2 regions of the Bradyrhizobium sp. USDA 4538 genome follow, and region 1 is predicted to be linked to the other one. Evidence: predicted binding sites of a transcription regulator. Region 1 holds the regulator's gene; the other holds the start of a gene.

Region 1 (11,766 bases):
GGCACCGAGAAGTGCATGCTGATGACCTTCCACGACCTGACGCCACTGCGCCGGGTCGAGGAGATGCGCGCCGATTTCGTCGCCAATGCCAGCCACGAGCTGCGCACGCCGCTCGCCGCCTTGTCCGGCTTCATCGACACGCTGCAGGGGCCGGCGCGTGAGGACGCGCGGGCGCGCGAGCGCTTCCTCGGCATCATGCACACCCAGGCGACCCGTATGGCGCGGCTGATTGACGATTTGCTGTCGCTGTCGCGGGTCGAGCTGTCGGCCCATGTGCGGCCCGAGGCCTCGATCGATATCGTGCCGATCATCCGCCAGGTCGCCGACGGGCTCGAGGCGCTGGCGAGCGAGCGCCAGGTCGAGATCGAGGTCGACCTGCCTCAGGCCCCGGTCATGATCGCCGGCGACCGCGAGGAACTGCTCCGCCTGTTCGAGAACCTGATCGAGAATGCCCTCAAATACGGCGCCTCCGGGGGCCGCGTCATAGTGTCGCTGAATCAGGCCGTTTCGGGCGCATCGGGCGAAGGGACCCCCGAAATCCGTGTCATGGTACGGGATTTCGGCCCCGGCATCGCCCCGGAGCACCTGCCACGGCTGACCGAGCGCTTCTACCGGGTCGACGTCGGCGACAGCCGCAACCAGGGCGGAACGGGCCTCGGATTATCGCTGGTGAAACATATTCTTAACCGTCATCGCGGGCGTCTTTTGATCGAGAGCGTGCCGAAGAACGGCGCCACTTTTACCGCCTGTTTTCCCCGGCCGAAGACCCCGTTACCAACTCAAAGCTGAGCGTTTTCAGCCGCTTAGCGTTGTCATCCAACTGTCATCCAACCTTCGTAAAAGCAGCACCGACCGCTCCTAGATGGACCGGCGTGAGCGCGATCGGGCGCATTCGGCGCTTCGCTCACAGGATGGAGACCACCCATGAATTTCATCAAAGCAATCGTCGCAGCCGGCATGATCGCCGCTTCGACGTCGGCCTTCGCTGCCGATATTACCGGCGCGGGCGCGACGTTTCCGTTTCCGATCTATTCGAAGTGGGCTGACGCCTACAAGAAGGAGACCGGCAACGGTCTGAACTACCAGTCGATCGGCTCCGGCGCCGGCATCAAGCAGATCCAGGCCAAGACCGTGACCTTCGGCGCCACCGACGCGCCGCTCAAGCACGAGCAGCTCGAGAAGGACGGCCTCGTCCAGTGGCCGATGGTGATGGGCGCGATCGTCCCGGTCGTGAACCTCGAAGGCATCAAGCCGGGCGACCTGATCCTGTCGGGCGAAGTGCTCGGCGACATCTATCTCGGCAAGATCACCAAGTGGAATGACGCGGCGATCGCCAAGCTCAATCCGAAGCTGCCCCTGCCGGGCGATGCCATCACCGTCGTGCGCCGTTCGGACGGTTCGGGCACCACCTTCAACTTCACCGACTATCTCTCCAAGTCGAACGCCGACTGGAAGTCCAAGGTCGGTTCCGGCACCGCGGTCGAGTGGCCGGTCGGCGTCGGCGCCAAGGGCAACGAAGGCGTTGCCGGCAACATCAGCCAGACCAAGAACGCGATCGGCTATGTCGAGTATGCCTACGCCAAGCAGAACAAGCTGACCTACACCGGGCTGGTCAACAAGGCCGGCAAGACCGTGCAGCCGACCATGGCTGCCTTCCAGGCTGCCGCCTCGAATGCCGACTGGGCCAAGGCTCCCGGCTACTACGTGATCCTGACCGACCAGCCGGGCGAAGCCTCCTGGCCGATCACCGCGGCGACCTTCATCCTGATGCACAAGGACTCGACCGACAAGGCGGCCTCGCAGGAAGCGCTCAAGTTCTTCAAGTACGCCTTCGAGAAGGGCGACAAGGCGGCCGAAGAGCTCGACTACATTCCGATGCCGGACTCGGTCGTCAAGCTGATCGAGAAGACCTGGTCGTCGGACATCAAGAGCTAAGTCCGACGCTGCGACAGGGCCTGTGCCGACAGGATCGCGGCACAGGTTGAGCGACCAAGACCCGGCCTCCATCACCGCGGCGACAAGCGCGGGATCGAGGCCGGGGTTCGCGCCTCAAGGGGCGTGGCTGGAACGACGACGCCCGGCCAAATGCGTCAGTGAAGATCGCTTCGGGGCGTAGCGGTTTGCGTGGCTTTTGCATACTAAAGAGGGGATTGGCGTGGCAGACATGGCTGTTCAGAGCGATGTGATGGAAGCCGCGGGACCTTACGATCGCGCCAAGGCCCTCAGCGCCTTCAAGCTTGGTGACCTCACCTTCTATTGGATCACCCGTATCTCGGCGATCTCGGTTCTGTTGATCCTCGGCGGCATCATCCTGTCGCTGATCGTCGGCGCCTGGCCGGCGATGAAGGAATACGGCTTCGCCTTCCTGTGGACGCAGCGCTGGGCGCCCTCGGCCGATCCGCCGGTGCTCGGCGCGCTCGGCCCGATCTACGGCACGCTGATTACCTCGGTCATCGCGATGCTGATCGCCATTCCGGTCGGCATCGGCATCGCCGTGTTCCTCACCGAGCTCTGCCCGCAAGTGCTGCGCCGCCCGATCGGCATCGCGATCGAGCTGCTCGCCGGCATCCCCTCGATCATCTACGGCATGTGGGGCTTCTTCGTGCTCGGCCCGTTCCTGGCCAACACGTTCCAGCCCTTCATGATCCGGATCTTCGAGGGCGTCCCGGTGCTGGGCGCGGTGTTCGCAGGCCCGCCGTCCTATCTCAGCCTGTTCAACGCCGCGCTGATCCTTGCGATCATGGTGCTGCCCTTCATCACCGCGATCTCGGTCGACGTGTTCAAGACCGTGCCGCCGGTGCTGAAAGAGGCCGCCTACGGCATGGGCTGCACCACCTGGGAAGTCGTTCGCAGCGTCGTGATCCCCTACACCCGCGTCGGCGTGATCGGCGGCATCATGCTGGCGCTCGGCCGCGCCCTCGGCGAGACCATGGCGGTGACCTTCATCATCGGCAACTCGTTCCGGATCTCGTCGTCGATCTTCGCGCCGGGCACCACGATCTCGGCGGCGATCGCCAGCGAATTCGCCGAGAGCGACGGCCTGCACCAGTCCGGCCTGATCCTGCTCGGCCTGCTGCTGTTCGTGCTGACCTTCTTCGTGCTCGCCGGCGCGCGGCTGATGCTGATGCGGCTTGAAAAGAAGGCGGGGAAGTAACGCCATGAACCCGATCTACAAATCCCGCCGCCGCAGCGACATCGTCATCCGCGCACTCTGTGTCGGTGCGGCGCTGTTCGGCGTCACCTGGCTGGCGCTGATCCTGATCACGCTGCTCTATAACGGCCTTGCCGGCCTCAGCGTGCAGCTGTTCACCCAGAACACGCCGCCGCCCGGCTCGACCGAAGGCGGCCTGCTCAACGCCATCGTCGGCTCGGTCATCATGACCGTGATCGGCGTCGGCATCGGCGCGCCGCTTGGCCTGTTCGCCGGCACCTACCTCGCCGAATACGGCAAGCACGACAAGCTGACCTCGGTGATCCGCTTCATCAACGACATCCTGCTCAGCGCGCCCTCGATCATCATCGGCCTGTTCATCTATGGTGCGGTGGTGGTGCCGATGCGCGGCTTCTCAGCGATCGCAGGCAGTCTTGCGCTCGCGGTGATCGTGATCCCGGTCGTGCTGCGTACCACCGAGGACATGCTGCTCTTGGTGCCCAATCCGCTGCGCGAGGCCGCCTCCGCGCTCGGCCTGCCGCGTTCGCTGGTGATCAAGCGGATCGCTTATCGTGCCGCGCGATCGGGTCTGATCACCGGTGTGCTGCTGGCGACCGCCCGCGTCGCCGGCGAGACCGCGCCGCTGCTGTTCACCGCGCTGTCGAACCAGTTCTTCAGCCTGGATCTGACCAAGACGATGGCCAACCTGCCAGTGACCATCAACAACTTCGTGCAGAGCCCCTACGCCTACTGGAAAGAGCTGGCGTGGAGCGGCGCGCTGCTCATCACATTCACCGTGCTCGCGTTGAATATCGGCGCGCGTATCCTTGGTGCCGAAAGGGCCGCAAAATGACCGAGCTTTCCGTCTCCACGACTGCCGCAGGCCACATTCCCCAGGTTCCGCTGCCGGAAGCGCCGCCGAAAGTCACGGTGCGCAACCTCAACTTCTATTACGGCGAGCACCACGCGCTGAAGAACATCAACCTGACGCTCGGCACCAACCGCGTCACGGCGTTCATCGGCCCGTCCGGCTGCGGCAAGTCGACCCTGCTGCGCATCTTCAACCGGATGTACGACCTGTATCCGGGCCAGCGCGCGGTCGGCCAGCTGATGCTGGACCAGACCAACATTCTCGACCCCAAGCTCGACCTCAACTTGCTGCGCGCGCGGGTCGGCATGGTGTTCCAGAAGCCGACGCCGTTCCCGATGACGATCTACGAGAACATCGCCTTCGGCATCCGCCTCTACGAGAAGATCTCGAAGTCCGAGATGGACGACCGGGTCGAGAAGGCGCTGCGCGGCGGCGCGCTGTGGAACGAGGTCAAGGACAAGCTGAACGCCTCCGGCCTGTCGCTCTCCGGCGGCCAGCAGCAGCGCCTGTGCATCGCGCGCACCGTGGCGGTGCGCCCCGAGGTGATCCTGTTCGACGAGCCGTGCTCGGCGCTCGACCCGATCTCGACCGCCAAGGTCGAGGAACTGATCCAGGAGCTCTCCGAGGACTACACGATCGCGATCGTCACCCACAACATGCAGCAGGCGGCGCGCGTCTCCGACAAGACCGCCTTCATGTATCTCGGCGAGCTGATCGAGTTCGACGACACCAACAAGATCTTCACCTCACCGAGCGATCGGCGCACCCAGGACTACATCACCGGCCGGTTCGGTTGACCGGCGCATGATCCGGAAAAGTGGAAACCGGTTTTCCGATCAGGTCATGCTAAAATTCAGGACACGAAGCCATGATCCCCGGGATCATGGTTGAGGGAGACAAGCGATGGCTTCTGAACATACCGCCAAGGCATTCGACAGCGACCTGCAGGAGTTGACCCGCCTGGTCGCCGAGATGGGCGGCCTGGTCGAACGAATGATTACCGAGTCGGTCGACGCGCTGATCCGTCGCGACGTCGCGCTCGGCAAGCGCGTGGTCGCCGCCGACATCGAGATCGACAATCTGCAGCGCAACATCGAAGAGCGCGCGGTGCTGACGATCGCGCGCCGCCAGCCGATGGCGATCGACCTGCGTGAGATCGTCAGCGCGATGCGCGTCGCCACCGATCTCGAGCGGATCGGCGACCTCGCCAAGAACATGGGCAAGCGCGTCGCGGCGCTGGAGAGCGATTTCCAGCCGCTGAAGCTGATCCGCGGCCTCGAGCACATGACCGACCTCGTGCTGTCGCAGGTCAAGTCGGTGCTCGACGCCTATGCCGCGCACGACCTGCCGGCGGCGATGAACGTCTGGAAGGGCGACGAGGAGGTCGATGCGATCTGCACCTCGCTGTTCCGCGAACTGCTCACCTACATGATGGAAGATCCGCGCAACATCTCGTTCTGCATCCATCTGATGTTCTGCGCCAAGAACATCGAGCGGATCGGCGATCACGCCACCAATATCGCCGAGACCGTGTTCTACATGATCGAGGGCCAGCAGATCACCGACAAGCGCCCGAAGGGGGACATGACCACTTTTGCCACCACGGTGCCGGGCAACTGAGGCATGATCGGCAAGCACGGAACCGGCAAGAGCGAAACTGGATGATCCTCGCGACAAATCGTTTCCGCGGGGACTATGCTCAAGGAAGTAAGCGTTTCGGTTTGCGTCTGGGCAACGGATCACCACAGAGAAAGAACTTAGACCGATGAGCGCACGCATTCTGGTAGTCGAAGACGAGGAAGCGCTGACGACGCTGTTGCGCTACAATCTCGATGCGGAAGGCTACGATGTCGAGACGGTGGGGCGCGGCGACGATGCGGATACACGGCTGAAGGAGCGCGTTCCCGACCTCGTGGTGCTGGACTGGATGCTGCCGGGCCTGTCCGGCATCGAACTGTGCCGCCGCCTGCGGGCGCGGCCCGAGACCAAGCAGCTTCCGATCATCATGCTGACCGCGCGCGGCGAGGAAAGCGAGCGCGTGCGCGGGCTTGCCACCGGCGCGGACGATTACATCGTCAAGCCGTTCTCGGTGCCGGAGCTGCTGGCGCGGGTGAAGGGCCTCTTGCGCCGCGCCAGCCCGGAGCGGCTTGCGACCGTGCTGACCTATGGCGACATCGAGCTCGACCGCGAGAAGCGCCGCGTGGCGCGCTCGGGCCGTCCGATCGATCTCGGGCCGACCGAGTATCGCCTGCTCGAATTCTTCCTCGAGCATCCCGGCCGCGTGTTCAGCCGCGAGCAACTGCTCGACAGCGTCTGGGGCCGCGACATCTACATCGATGAGCGCACCGTCGACGTGCATATCGGCCGCCTGCGCAAGCTGCTCAATCCGGGCCGCGAGCAGGATCCGATCCGCACCGTGCGCGGCGCCGGCTACGCGCTCGACGACCGCTTTGCCAAGGCCGAGCCACAGCCGTAACGGCCATGCGGCATTCATAAACCGCAACACGGCGTCGTCCCGGCGCAAGCCCATAGGCGCTAAGATAGTTTGATCATAGTCTGATAGTGGCGCTTATGTCTGGGTGGCTCGCGTAGATGTCGCCGGAGAGCGTGACTGGCTCTGCAGAGTAGAGCGATTGCGGGCTGTGGAATGATCGCTTGCCGTAGCGAAGCTACGAGCTGGCGCAGCAGACGCCACGTCACTGGGTGGGTCAGGCGGCGTCGGCCAAGCGGGGAGAGTCTTCGAGTTCGTCGACGAGCGGCTCGAGCAATAGAATGATCAGCAGATGAGCGAGGATATGGGGTCTGGCGGACCGCTCGTCGGTTCCGGGAGGTCCCTTCAGGCCAATCAGGCTTTTCAGCCGCTTGAAGCCGAGCTCAATGCGCCATCGCAGCCGATAGAGGGCGAGGATATCTGCAGTCGTGAAGTCCTCTGGCCTGAGTGAGGTCACCAGGATCACCCAATCTGCGGCGTCAAGTGTTTGCCTGGAGAGCTGATGACCTCCCTTTTGTGCAGTCCGGCGCGCCTTGCGTCGCGCAGCCGCAGCAGCTTGCGCCGGCTTCTTCGCGGCAACCAGACGCACTGCGAGCGGCGGCGCACCTGACTTGCGCTTTATCCAAATCGGCCGATCGATCAGGCCACGCGCCGAGGCGTTGCGCAGTTCGGCAGTGAGGTCAACAAGATTACCTTCGGCATCGAGCCAGCGCGCGCTCTTCCAGCCGGCCCGGATCACGAAGTCCGCATCGGCATCGACGAGATGCGCCATGCGCTCCGGTTGCAGATAGGCGCGATCGGCAAGACGGATCTCACCGGCAACCGCCGGTATCCGATCCAGCGTCTCGCCCGCTCGCTGATCGGTCAGTTCGAAGTGACCAAAGCGCTCCTGCGGAAGATCGAACGCGCTATGGATACGCCACACTGCGTTCTTGTTCCTGCCGCTCGTCCCAGCCTTGGGGACCGTCGTGGCGTCAACAATACGGATCAGACGACCGCGGCTCGCCTTCGGCGCCGCGGCGGCAAGCGCCTGCTCGACCAAGATTGCCAGCCAATCTCCGCACTGACGTAAGCGATACAACAGAGCCACGTTGGAGATATCGACAAGCCCAACCGACGTGGCCCATGCCGCCGTCAACCGCAGCCCTTTCTCACCAAGGCAATAAGCCAAGATCAGGCGCAGCAAGTCGACCGCATTGCTGATCTCCCGCGGACGGACAAACGCCTTCGTCTTGCGCGCGCTAATGTTCAGAGCCTCGGCTCCGCCAAGTCGGGCGACAACGCGCGCCCAATCTTTGTTCACAAGCGATTCGTGTGCCATTCCATCTTGGAATCACAAGCGAATCCAAGGCGCAAATCCTATTTTAGCGCCTATGGGCGAAAGCCAGGACCCATACGCCGCGGCCAGTGCAATCGGCACGCGGCCAGACGGCTTTCTAACAACACGCATTAGTGGTTATGGGTCCCGGCTTTCGCCGGGACGACGCCGGTGATGTAATGGGCTACGCATCACACAAAAAAATCCCCGCTTTCGCGGGGATTTGTTTTTGAGGTCTTCCGTCGTTTTCCCGAGTGCTCACTTGATCTGCGGTTTCGCCGACGGCCGGCGGCGATCGGCGGCGGGCTGGTAGGCGACGCGCGAGTGATGCGCGCAATAGGGCAGGCCGGCGAGCGCCTTGCCGCCGCAGAAGAAGAATTCCGGGCTCGAGGGATCGCCGACCGGCCAATGACAGGTGGCCTCGTTGAGCTCCAGCAGCGAGAGCCGCTGGCTCATCGGCACCACATTGTCGTAGGAGATCGGATCGGGCTCCATCTCGACCTCGAAGGCGTGCGCCAGCGCGGTGTTGCCGCGAGAGACCGGACGCGCCACCCGCATCATGTGCTGGGCCGGGCGAGCCTTGCGCTGCCGCGGCGCGGCCGTGGAGGGTGCCTTGGCGCGGCCGGAGAGGCCGAGCCGATGCACTTTGCCGATCACGGCGTTTCGCGTCACATTGCCAAGTTCCGCCGCGATCTGGCTGGCCGACAGGCCGGACTCCCAGAGTTTCTTCAGCTGCTCGACGCGATCGTCGGACCAGGTCAATACAGTCATCGCATTCTTCCCTTCGCGTAGCGCCGGCCAATCATTGGAGCGGCGCTGCGAGCCAATCTGGACAAATATCCCTGCGGCCAGAATCCCTTAGCCCTCGCCGGGCACGGTGTTGCGCCCGAACGTTTACGCGAGACACAAAGGCTACTTAGAGGGTCCAGTACCGCCGCACGAGATGTCGTACCCGACAGGCCAAACGCTACAATATGGCGTGACTCTGGCGCAAGAGTCCGCGGCCGTGCGTCCACATGTTCCCACACAGTTAAGCATTGCCATGAGGCTTTTCCACCGCACCGGAATGCTCCAGATTGCGCTCGTTTCGCATTGCAGGAAGGCCACTTCGTGGCGATTGACACTTACCGACCGCAGCATAGAATGCCCGCCACGTGCCGCCCGCAAAGGCGGCCGTTTTGTTTTCCGAAGCTGGCCGTTGCTGCGCTGGCGTCAAGGCGCAGCGGCAATTGTCGGCTTAAAAACCGTCAGTGATCGCCATGACCAACGCTGCCACGTCGCATCTGCTCCCCGTCTTCGCCAGGGTCGATCTCGGCTTCGAGCGCGGCGAGGGCGCCTGGCTGATCGCAACCAACGGCGACCGCTATCTCGATTTCACCTCGGGCGTCGCGGTCAACGCGCTCGGGCACGCGCATCCGCATCTGGTCAAGGCGCTGCAGGAACAGGCGACCAAGCTCTGGCACATGTCGAACCTGTTCAAGAGCCCGGACGGCGAGGTGCTTGCCGCACGGCTGTGCGAGCAGAGCTTTGCCGACTTCGTGTTCTTCTGCAATTCCGGCGCCGAAGCGATGGAGGGCGTGATCAAGCTGGTCCGCCACTATCACTTCTCCAAGGGCCATGGCGAGCGCTACCGCATCATCACCTTCGAGGGCGCCTTCCACGGCCGCACGCTGGGCACGCTGGCGGCGACAGGCTCGGCGAAATATCTCGAAGGCTTCGGCCCGCCGATGGACGGCTTCGACCAGGTGCCGCATGGCGACATCGAGGCGGTGAAGAAGGCGATCGGCCCGCACACCGCCGGCATCCTGATCGAGCCGGTGCAGGGCGAGGGCGGCGTGCGCTCGGCGCCGCAGGCGTTCTTCAAGGCACTGCGCGCGCTGTGTGACGAGCACGGCCTGCTGCTCGCCTTCGACGAGGTGCAGACCGGCATGGGCCGCACCGGCGAGCTGTTCGCCTACAAGCGCACCGGCGTCACGCCGGACGTGATGTCGCTGGCCAAGGCGCTCGGCGGCGGTTTTCCGATCGGCGCGGTGCTGGCGACCGCGCAGGCTGCGGCCGGCATGGCGCCCGGCTCGCACGGCTCGACCTTCGGCGGCAATCCGCTCGCGGTCGCCGCCGCCAATGCCGTGCTCGACGTCATGCTGAAACCTGGCTTCTTCGAGCATGTGCAGAAGATGTCGCTGCTGCTCAAGCAGAAGCTCGCTTCCGTCGTCGACCGCTATCCCGGCGTGCTGTCGGAGGTGCGCGGCGAGGGCCTGTTGATCGGCGTCAAGGCGGTGGTGCCGTCGGGCGACCTGATCGCAGCGCTGCGCAACGAGAAGCTGCTCACTGTCGGCGCCGGCGACAATGTGGTGCGGTTCCTGGCGCCGCTGATCGTGACCGAGCCCGAGATCGACCAGTCGATCATCGCGCTCGAGCGCGCCTGCTCTGTGCTGTCGGCGGCGCAGCCGAAGAAGGCGGCTGGATAATGAGCAAGCCGGTCCGTCACTTCCTCGATATCAACGAGCTGCCGCTCGGCGAGCTGCGCAACATGCTGTCCGCCGGAGCCGCCATGAAGGCGAAGCTGAAGGCGCATGAGAAGGGCAGGAAGCCGCTCGAAGGCAAGACGCTGGCGATGATCTTCGAGCGCCCGTCGACCCGCACAAGGGTGTCGTTCGACGTCGGCATGCGCCAGCTCGGCGGTGAATCCATCATGCTGACCGGCGCCGAGATGCAGCTCGGCCGCGGCGAGACCATCGCCGACACCGCGCGCGTGCTGTCGCGCTATGTCGATGCGATCATGATCCGCATCCTCAACCATGACGCGCTGCTCGAGCTCGCGGCGCACGCTACCGTTCCCGTCATCAACGGCCTGACCCGGCGTTCGCATCCCTGCCAGGTGATGGCCGACCTCATGACCTATGAGGAAAACCGCGGCTCGATCGAGGGCAAGACCGTGGCCTGGACCGGCGACGACAACAACGTGCTGGCCTCCTGGGCGCATGCCGCAGAGCGATTCAAGTTCCAGCTCAATGTCGCGACCCCGCCGGAGCTCTCGCCGAAAAAGCCGATGCGCGACTGGATCAAGGCGACCGGCGCGCCGATCATGCTCGGCACCGATCCGGAAGCCGCCGTGCGCGGCGCCGACTGCGTCGTCACCGACACCTGGGTGTCGATGGGCGACAAGGAGGGCGAGCACCGCCACAACGTGCTGCGGCCCTATCAGGTCAATGCCAAGCTGATGTCGCTCGCCAAGCCGGACGCACTGTTCATGCACTGCCTGCCCGCGCATCGCGGCGAGGAGGTCACCGACGAGGTGATCGACGGGCCGCAATCCGTGGTGTTCGACGAGGCGGAAAACCGCCTGCATGCGCAGAAGGGCATTCTGGCCTGGTGTTTCGACGCGGTCGCGTAGTCGTAGATCAGTAAGCGTTGTCGTCCCGGGCAAGCGAAGCGCGACCCGGGACCCATAACCACCGCTGTCAATTGTTGCGAAGGCTGGGGCACCAGCTTGATGCAGCAGCTCACATCGGTGGTTATGGGTCCCTGCTTTCGCAGGGACGACGGAGATATCCGCGTTAGTGAACCCCTTTATTTCATGGTCCGAGACCCCAGATAGAGCGCCATGGTTTCACAATCCCCCGACATCAAAATCACGCCCGAGGCGCCGGTTCGCGCGCCATCAGCGGTTCCGGTCGACGATGCCGTGCTGGCCTTCGAGGTCGGCGCGCTGGACCTGCGCGGCCGGCTGACCCGGCTCGGCCCCGCGCTCGACGAGATCCTGCACAAGCACGATTATCCGCCCGCGGTCGGCAAGCTGCTCGGCGAGGCGATCGTGCTCACCACGCTGCTCGGCTCGTCGGTCAAGTTCGAGGGCCGCTTCATCCTGCAGACCCGGACCGAAGGTCCGGTCTCGCTCCTGATCGTCGATTTCCAGGCGCCCGACCGGCTGCGCG
Region 2 (6,500 bases), 2.7 Mb from region 1:
GACGCTCTCCAGACTTGCGCTCACCGAACTTGCGATCGTCCGGCTTGCGGGTGCGCTCCGCCGATCCGCTCTTGCCACGATCCTTACCACGATCCTTGCCGCGATCGCCGGCGCGGTCCCGGTCGCGGCCCTTGTCGCGCCCTTTGGCGCGGTCGCCCGGCGATGTAGTTCTCTTGATGCGGCGGCTCATGGTGATTTTTCGGCTCCAGACCTGCATTGTGCCTAGCGCAAATGCCGCGAATCGTCACGGCGAAATCGGTGTGAATCCGGTGCAACATCGGCCATGTTCGGCCGCATACGGCAATCGACGGGGGCCCTGGAATGAGACTGGCGATATCGGCTTTGGCGGCGGCCCTGATGCTCACGGACCCTGCGCTCGCCCAGCAAAGCCCGATGCCCGAAGCCGCGATGCCGGAAGATCTGGCCTGGAAGCTCCTGGAACTCGGCCGCGTCATCGACCCACCCAAGACCGCTGCACTCTACGCGCCGCTGCAACAGAAGGAGCCCTATCAGGGCGTCAAGGTCGAGCGCGACCTCAAATACGGCTCCGCCGACCGCCATCTGCTCGACGTGTTCACGCCGGAGACGGCGGCGCCGGCACGGCCCGTGCTGATCTACATCCATGGCGGCGGACTCATTGCCGGCAACAAGCGCGCGCCCGGCAGCCCGTTCTACGACAACATCATGCTGTGGGCGGTGAAGAACGGCTTCGTCGGCGTCAATGCCACCTATCGCCTGGCGCCGGCCTTTCCGTGGCCGGCAGGCCCGGAGGACATCGGTGCGATCGTGCAGTGGGTTGCGGAAAACATCGCCTCCCGCGGCGGCGAGCCCAGGCGCATCTTCCTGATGGGCCAATCGGCCGGCGCGATCCATGTCGCGAGCTATGTCTCCCATGGCGAATTCCACAAGGTGAAGGGCGGCGGGCTTGCCGGCGCGATCATGGTGTCGGGCATCTATGATCTGACGGCCTCGCCGGCCGGTGACGCAGAGCTCGCCTATTACGGCTCCGATCCCTCGCGCTATGCCGAACGCTCCTCGCTGCAAGGGCTGGTCGCGAGCCCGATCCCGTTCCTAATCACCGCGGCCGAGCTCGATCCGCCGCGCTTCGTCGAGCAGTTCGAGCTCATGAAGCAGGCCAGCTGCAAGCGGCCGAGCGGCTGCGCCCGCAGCTTCATGCTGCCGCAGCACAGCCACATGTCGGAGGTCTATGCGATCAACACGCCGGACACGCGGCTGACGGACGAGATTTTGGAGTTCGTGAAGAGCGTCAAGTGACGCGCCAGCGCAATATGAGGTTATGGGCCGTTGCAGCGGGCGCTGGCAAAATATCGAGAACAACCCCATGCAAAGGAGCCGGCGGCGATCGGCGTGGCACCAAGCAACTTGACACGTCGGGCAAATCAGGAATATATTTCTAATATTCCGAAGTTACGTAAGTATTCCTCGCCTGAAGGTGTTGCATATGGCATTGGCGAGCCTCCGCAACTGACGCTTTCACGCCGCAGGTGGAAACGGGAACGTGCGTTATTCGCGGCCACGGCCCAATCTCGTCTTGCCCTAGCTCCCGCCCCGTTCCTTGCGCAGCCGCTGCCAGTAATCCAGCCGCTTGCGGATCTCGCGTTCGAAGCCGCGGTCGGGCGGATCGTAGAAGGTCTGGCGGCCCAGCGCTTCCGGGAAATAGTCCTGGCCGGAGAATGCGTCCGGCATGTCGTGATCATATTGATAGCCGGAGCCGTAGCCCTCCGACTTCATCAGCTTGGTCGGCGAATTCAAAATGTGCTTCGGCGGCAGCAGCGAGCCGCCCTGCTTTGCGGTCTGCATCGCAGCACCAAACGCGGTGTAGACCGCGTTCGATTTCGGCGCGGTGGCGAGATAGACCACGGCCTGCGCGATCGCGAGTTCACCCTCCGGCGAGCCGAGGAAATCGTAAGCATCCTTGGCGGCGTTGCACACCGCCAGTGCCTGCGGATCGGCAAGGCCGATATCTTCGACCGCCATGCGCACCACGCGCCGCGCCAGGAACAGCGGATCCTCGCCGGCATCGAACATGCGCGCGAGATAATACAGCGCCGCATCCGGATCGGAGCCGCGCACTGACTTGTGCAGCGCCGAGATCAGATTGTAATGGCCGTCGGCCGATTTGTCGTAGATCGGCGCCCGGCGTTGCAGGATGGCCTGCAACTGCTCGGCGTTGAACACCTCGCCCTTGCGGGCGGCGCGCCAGACCTCTTCGGCCAATGTCAGCGAGGCGCGGCCATCGCCATCGGCCATCCGCACCAGCACGGCGCGGGCTTCGGCATCGAGCGGCAGCGGCTTGCCCTCGATCTTCTCGGCATTGGCGAACAGTTTCTCGATCGCCGCCGTATCGAGCGAGTGAAACACCAGCACGCGGGCGCGCGACAGAAGCGCCGCGTTGAGCTCGAAGGACGGGTTCTCCGTGGTGGCGCCGACCAGCACCACCGTGCCGTCCTCCATCACGGGCAGGAAGGAATCCTGCTGCGCGCGATTGAAACGATGCACCTCGTCGACGAACAGCAGCGTGCCCTTGCCGGTCTCGCGGCGGGCACGCGCGGCATCGAACGCCTTCTTGAGATCGGCGACGCCGGAGAACACCGCGGAGATCTGCTCGAAATGCAGCTCGGTGGCGTCGGCCAGAAGCCGCGCCACCGTGGTCTTGCCGGTGCCGGGCGGTCCCCAGAACACCAGCGAGCCCAGCGTGCGCGTCTCCAGCATCCGCGTCAGCGCGCCGTCAGGGCCGAGGATGTGATCCTGGCCGACGACATCGGCCAGCGTGCGCGGACGCAGCCGGTCCGGCAGCGGGTGCGGCGCGTCCTGCTCCATCCCCGCCGCAGCAAAGAGGTTGCCGGCCTCTCGCGGTTGCTTGGGGCTCATCCGCCGAGCGTCACGTTGATCTGCTGGCCGCCGCGCACCAGCGTGATGCGCCAGACCCGCGTCCCCGTCTTCGATGCCTTCTCGAGGTCGCTGGTCCGCACGATCTTCTCGTTGTTGACCGCGAGGATGATGTCGCCCTTCTGGAAGCCGACATTGGCCGCGGTGCCGTCACCGGCGAGATCAGTCACCACCACGCCCTCGGCACCGGCGTCGAGATGCAGTTCGTCGGCCAGCGCCGGCGAGATGTTGGCGACCCTCGCGCCCTGGAACGGCGAGCGCGCGGTCAGCACGATCTCGTCGCGGTTGGTGTCGGGCGCGGTCTCCAGCGGTATGGTGAGCTTCACCGGCTTGCCGGCGCGCTGCACCTCGATCTCCGCGTTGCCGCCGAGCGGACGGGTCGCGAAGCGGTAGTCGAACGCGTTGGGATCGTCGATCGGCGTGCCGTCGATCCCGACGATCAGGTCGGAGAGCTTCAGGCCCGCCTTCGCCGCCGGGCTGTTCGGCGCGACGTTGGCGACCAGCGCGCCAGACGGCAGCTTCAGCCCGAGCGTCTCGGCAATCTCCGGCGTCACCGCCTGCAGCCGCGCGCCGAGCCATGGCCGCTTCACATTCTTGCCGCCGCTCTTGGCGGAGGCCACCACGACGCGCACCATGTTGGCGGGGATCGCAAAGCCGATGCCCTGCGAGCCGCCGGAGCGCGAGAAGATCGCAGTGTTGATGCCGGCGAGCCGGCCCGTCATGTCGACCAGCGCGCCGCCGGAATTGCCGGGATTGATCGCGGCGTCGGTCTGAATGAAGAATTGATAATCCGTGATCCCGACTTGAGTGCGCGCCAGGGCCGAGATGATGCCGTGCGTCACGGTCTGGCCGACGCCGAACGGATTGCCGATCGCGAGCACGACGTCACCGACCTGCAGTTGGTCGGAATTGGCGAAGTCGAGGGTCGCGAACTTCTCCTTGTTGGTGTCCTTCAGGCGCAGCACCGCGAGGTCGGTACGGCTGTCCTTCAGCACGATCTCGGCCTCGTATTCGCGCTTGTCGGCGAGCGAGACCTTCACCTGATCGGCGCCCTCGATCACGTGATTGTTTGTGACTACGAGGCCGGAGCCGTCGACCATCACGCCGGAGCCGAGCGAGCGCTGCATCTGCTCGGGCTGCTGTCCCGGCACGCCGAAGAAGCGGCGAAAAATCGGGTCATCCAGAAATGGATTGCGGTTTTGCACGGTCTTGGCGGCGTAAACATTGACCACCGCCGGCTGCACCCGCTGCACGATCGGCGCATAGGACAATTGCAGCTCGGCCTGCGAGGACGGCACGCGGCGGTCCTGGGCCGCGGCTGCGGAAAGATTCCCCATGAAGGCCAACGTGCACAGAGCGGATACGGCAGCAAAGCGGACAGGTCGGAGCATTCTCACCTCTCGTGGAAACGCCGGAATATAGGCGTGTTCGCCGGGCAATTGAAGGGCGCCCGGCCGGATAACTGGCCCCCCGCCGTACCGGTGCACAACCCGCAGCGGCCGCGTTGAAGCGCGCCGCCAAGCTTCTATGATGGCTGTCATCTCACTGCGCCGCTCCGCTTGTTGCCTGCGGACCACAAGCGGAACTGCGATGCCCGGAAGCACTGTCGTGCGTCAGTCACGATACGCTCCTAGGACCGTTCAGTGAGTGAGTGGGGAATTCAAACACAACAGGGGTGCACAATGGGTGCAACAAAAGTCAGTGCAATCGCCATAGGCCTGGCAGGGGCGCTTGCCGCCTCGCCGGCCTATTCGCAATCGGCCGGAGGCGGCAGCGATGCGGAGATCGCGCTGCTGAAGCAGCAGCTGAAGATGCTCGAGCAGAAGCTCGACAAACTGCAGAAGCAGACCAACGCCAATACCGCAAGCGCAGCCAGCGCAAACGCCAATGCGAAGGCGGCGGATGCCAAGGCCGCGCGGGTGGCGACCGCCAACGCCGCGATCCCGGTGAAGGGCCCGGTCGCGCCGTCCGGCGTCGTGGTGACGATGCCGAACAACCGGCCGACGATCTGCACCGCGGACGAACAGAACTGCGTTGCGATCACGAGTCGCGTGCACTGGGATGTCGGCGGCTATGACTATCGTCCGAACACCGCAGGCACCTCGCCGCAAAAGCTCGACAGCGGCGAGAACGTCCGCCGCGCACGCATCGGCATCGTCGGCAAATTCTTCGGCGACTGGAATTACTCGCTGATCTACGATTTCGGCGGCTCGTCCGACGGCTTCGGCGGCGCGGCTCCGGGATCACTGCCCGGCGGCGGCACCTCGGGCATCGAGAATGCGTATCTGAGCTACACCGGCTTCAAGCCGTTCGGCGGCAAGATGGCGATCGAAGGCGGCATCATGGACGTGCCGTGGACGCTCGACGAAGCGACCAGCTCCAACGACATCCTGTTCATGGAGCGCGCCTCGGTCGGCATCATCGCCCAGAACATCGCCGCCGGTGACTTCCGTTCGGCCGCCGGCACCCGCTGGTGGAACGACCAGTTCTGGATCGGCGGCTATGTCACCGGACCGACGTCGGGCGCCATCCACTCCGCGTCCTCCGCCTCGCCGGCCGGCACGTCCGAGCAGTATGGCGGCGTCATCCGCGTCGCCGGCAATCCGATCAGCGGCAAGAACTATTCGGTGCACATCGGCGCCGATGCGGAATGGCTGGTGCAGCCGCCGCGCAACCAGCTCACGCAGGCGCAGACGCTCACGCTCAGCGACCGGCCCGAGCTGCGCATCGATCCGACAACACTGATCTCGACCGGTGCGATCGCCAACGTCTCCGGCGCGCAGGTGTACGGCGTCGAGGCGGCAGCGACCTATGGCCCGTTCATCGCGCAGGGCGAATATTACTGGTTCAATGTCGATCGCTCCGCGAACACCGGACTGCCGCCGTTCGGCGCGCCGAGCCTGAAGTTCGACGGCGGTTACGCGCAGGTCGGCTACGTGCTGACCGGCGAGAATCACGCCTACAATCCGGCGACGGCCTCCTATAGCGGGATCAAGCCGCACGATCCATTCTCGCTCGCCGGCGGCGGCTGGGGCGCCTGGGAAATCGCCGGCCGCGTCAGCACGATGGACCTCAACGATCAGATCGCGCAGGCGGTCGGCATCGCGGGCGGACGGCAGACCGTCTACACCGCCGCGCTGAACTGGTACGTCAACAACAACGTCCGCTTCATGCTGAACTACCTGCACGGCGATATCGCCAAGCAGGCCTCGGCGACCTCGGCTGCGGACGTCGGCTCGAAGTTCGACGCGGTCGCGCTGCGTACGCAGGTTGCGTTCTGAGCTGATCGGAGCTGAGACCAACTCATAGACGGCCGGGGCATCGCTCCGGCCGTTTTCATCGAGCGTTTGGTTCACGCGTTTCTAGCTGAATGAGATCGGTCGAATATTGACAGGACGGCGCCGCGCTCCCTCTCCCCGTTCTTACGGGGAGAGGGTTGGGGTGAGGGGCCCTCTCCGCGTATTCGGCAGCAGCTGCGCTTGCTGAGGCTCCCCCTCACCCGGAACGCATCTGACGATGCGTCATAGCCGAAGCACCGCTTCGGCGTTCTTGAGAACGGCCGCCGTAGGCGGCCTATGCCTCTCCCCGCA

The links. The regulator PhoB, encoded in region 1, activates phosphate uptake and scavenging genes when phosphate is short. The targets are predictions, from matches to a motif close to TGTCATNNANCTGTCAT.
Region 2: J2R78_RS33060 (OprO/OprP family phosphate-selective porin) is a predicted target of PhoB. The motif match lies at 4,515-4,531, and genes of this name have one in related genera.

Annotation. Positions count from the first base shown of each region.
Region 1 covers NZ_JALJZE010000001.1:4,523,281-4,535,046, forward strand. Annotated here, with positions in the region: gene J2R78_RS20355 (ATP-binding protein) at 1-789, shown strand, start outside; gene pstS (phosphate ABC transporter substrate-binding protein PstS) at 925-1,935, shown strand; gene pstC (phosphate ABC transporter permease subunit PstC) at 2,165-3,154, shown strand; gene pstA (phosphate ABC transporter permease PstA) at 3,159-4,004, shown strand; gene pstB (phosphate ABC transporter ATP-binding protein PstB) at 4,001-4,819, shown strand; gene phoU (phosphate signaling complex protein PhoU) at 4,926-5,642, shown strand; gene phoB (phosphate regulon transcriptional regulator PhoB) at 5,788-6,498, shown strand; gene J2R78_RS20390 (IS4 family transposase) at 6,731-7,816, opposite strand; gene J2R78_RS20395 (GcrA family cell cycle regulator) at 8,090-8,602, opposite strand; gene J2R78_RS20400 (aspartate aminotransferase family protein) at 9,091-10,299, shown strand; gene argF (ornithine carbamoyltransferase) at 10,299-11,225, shown strand; gene J2R78_RS20410 (Hsp33 family molecular chaperone) at 11,436-11,766, shown strand, end outside.
Region 2 covers NZ_JALJZE010000001.1:7,233,222-7,239,721, reverse strand. Annotated here, with positions in the region: gene J2R78_RS33080 (RluA family pseudouridine synthase) at 1-190, opposite strand, end outside; gene J2R78_RS33075 (alpha/beta hydrolase) at 358-1,275, shown strand; gene J2R78_RS33070 (replication-associated recombination protein A) at 1,558-2,892, opposite strand; gene J2R78_RS33065 (DegQ family serine endoprotease) at 2,889-4,247, opposite strand; gene J2R78_RS33060 (OprO/OprP family phosphate-selective porin) at 4,593-6,191, shown strand.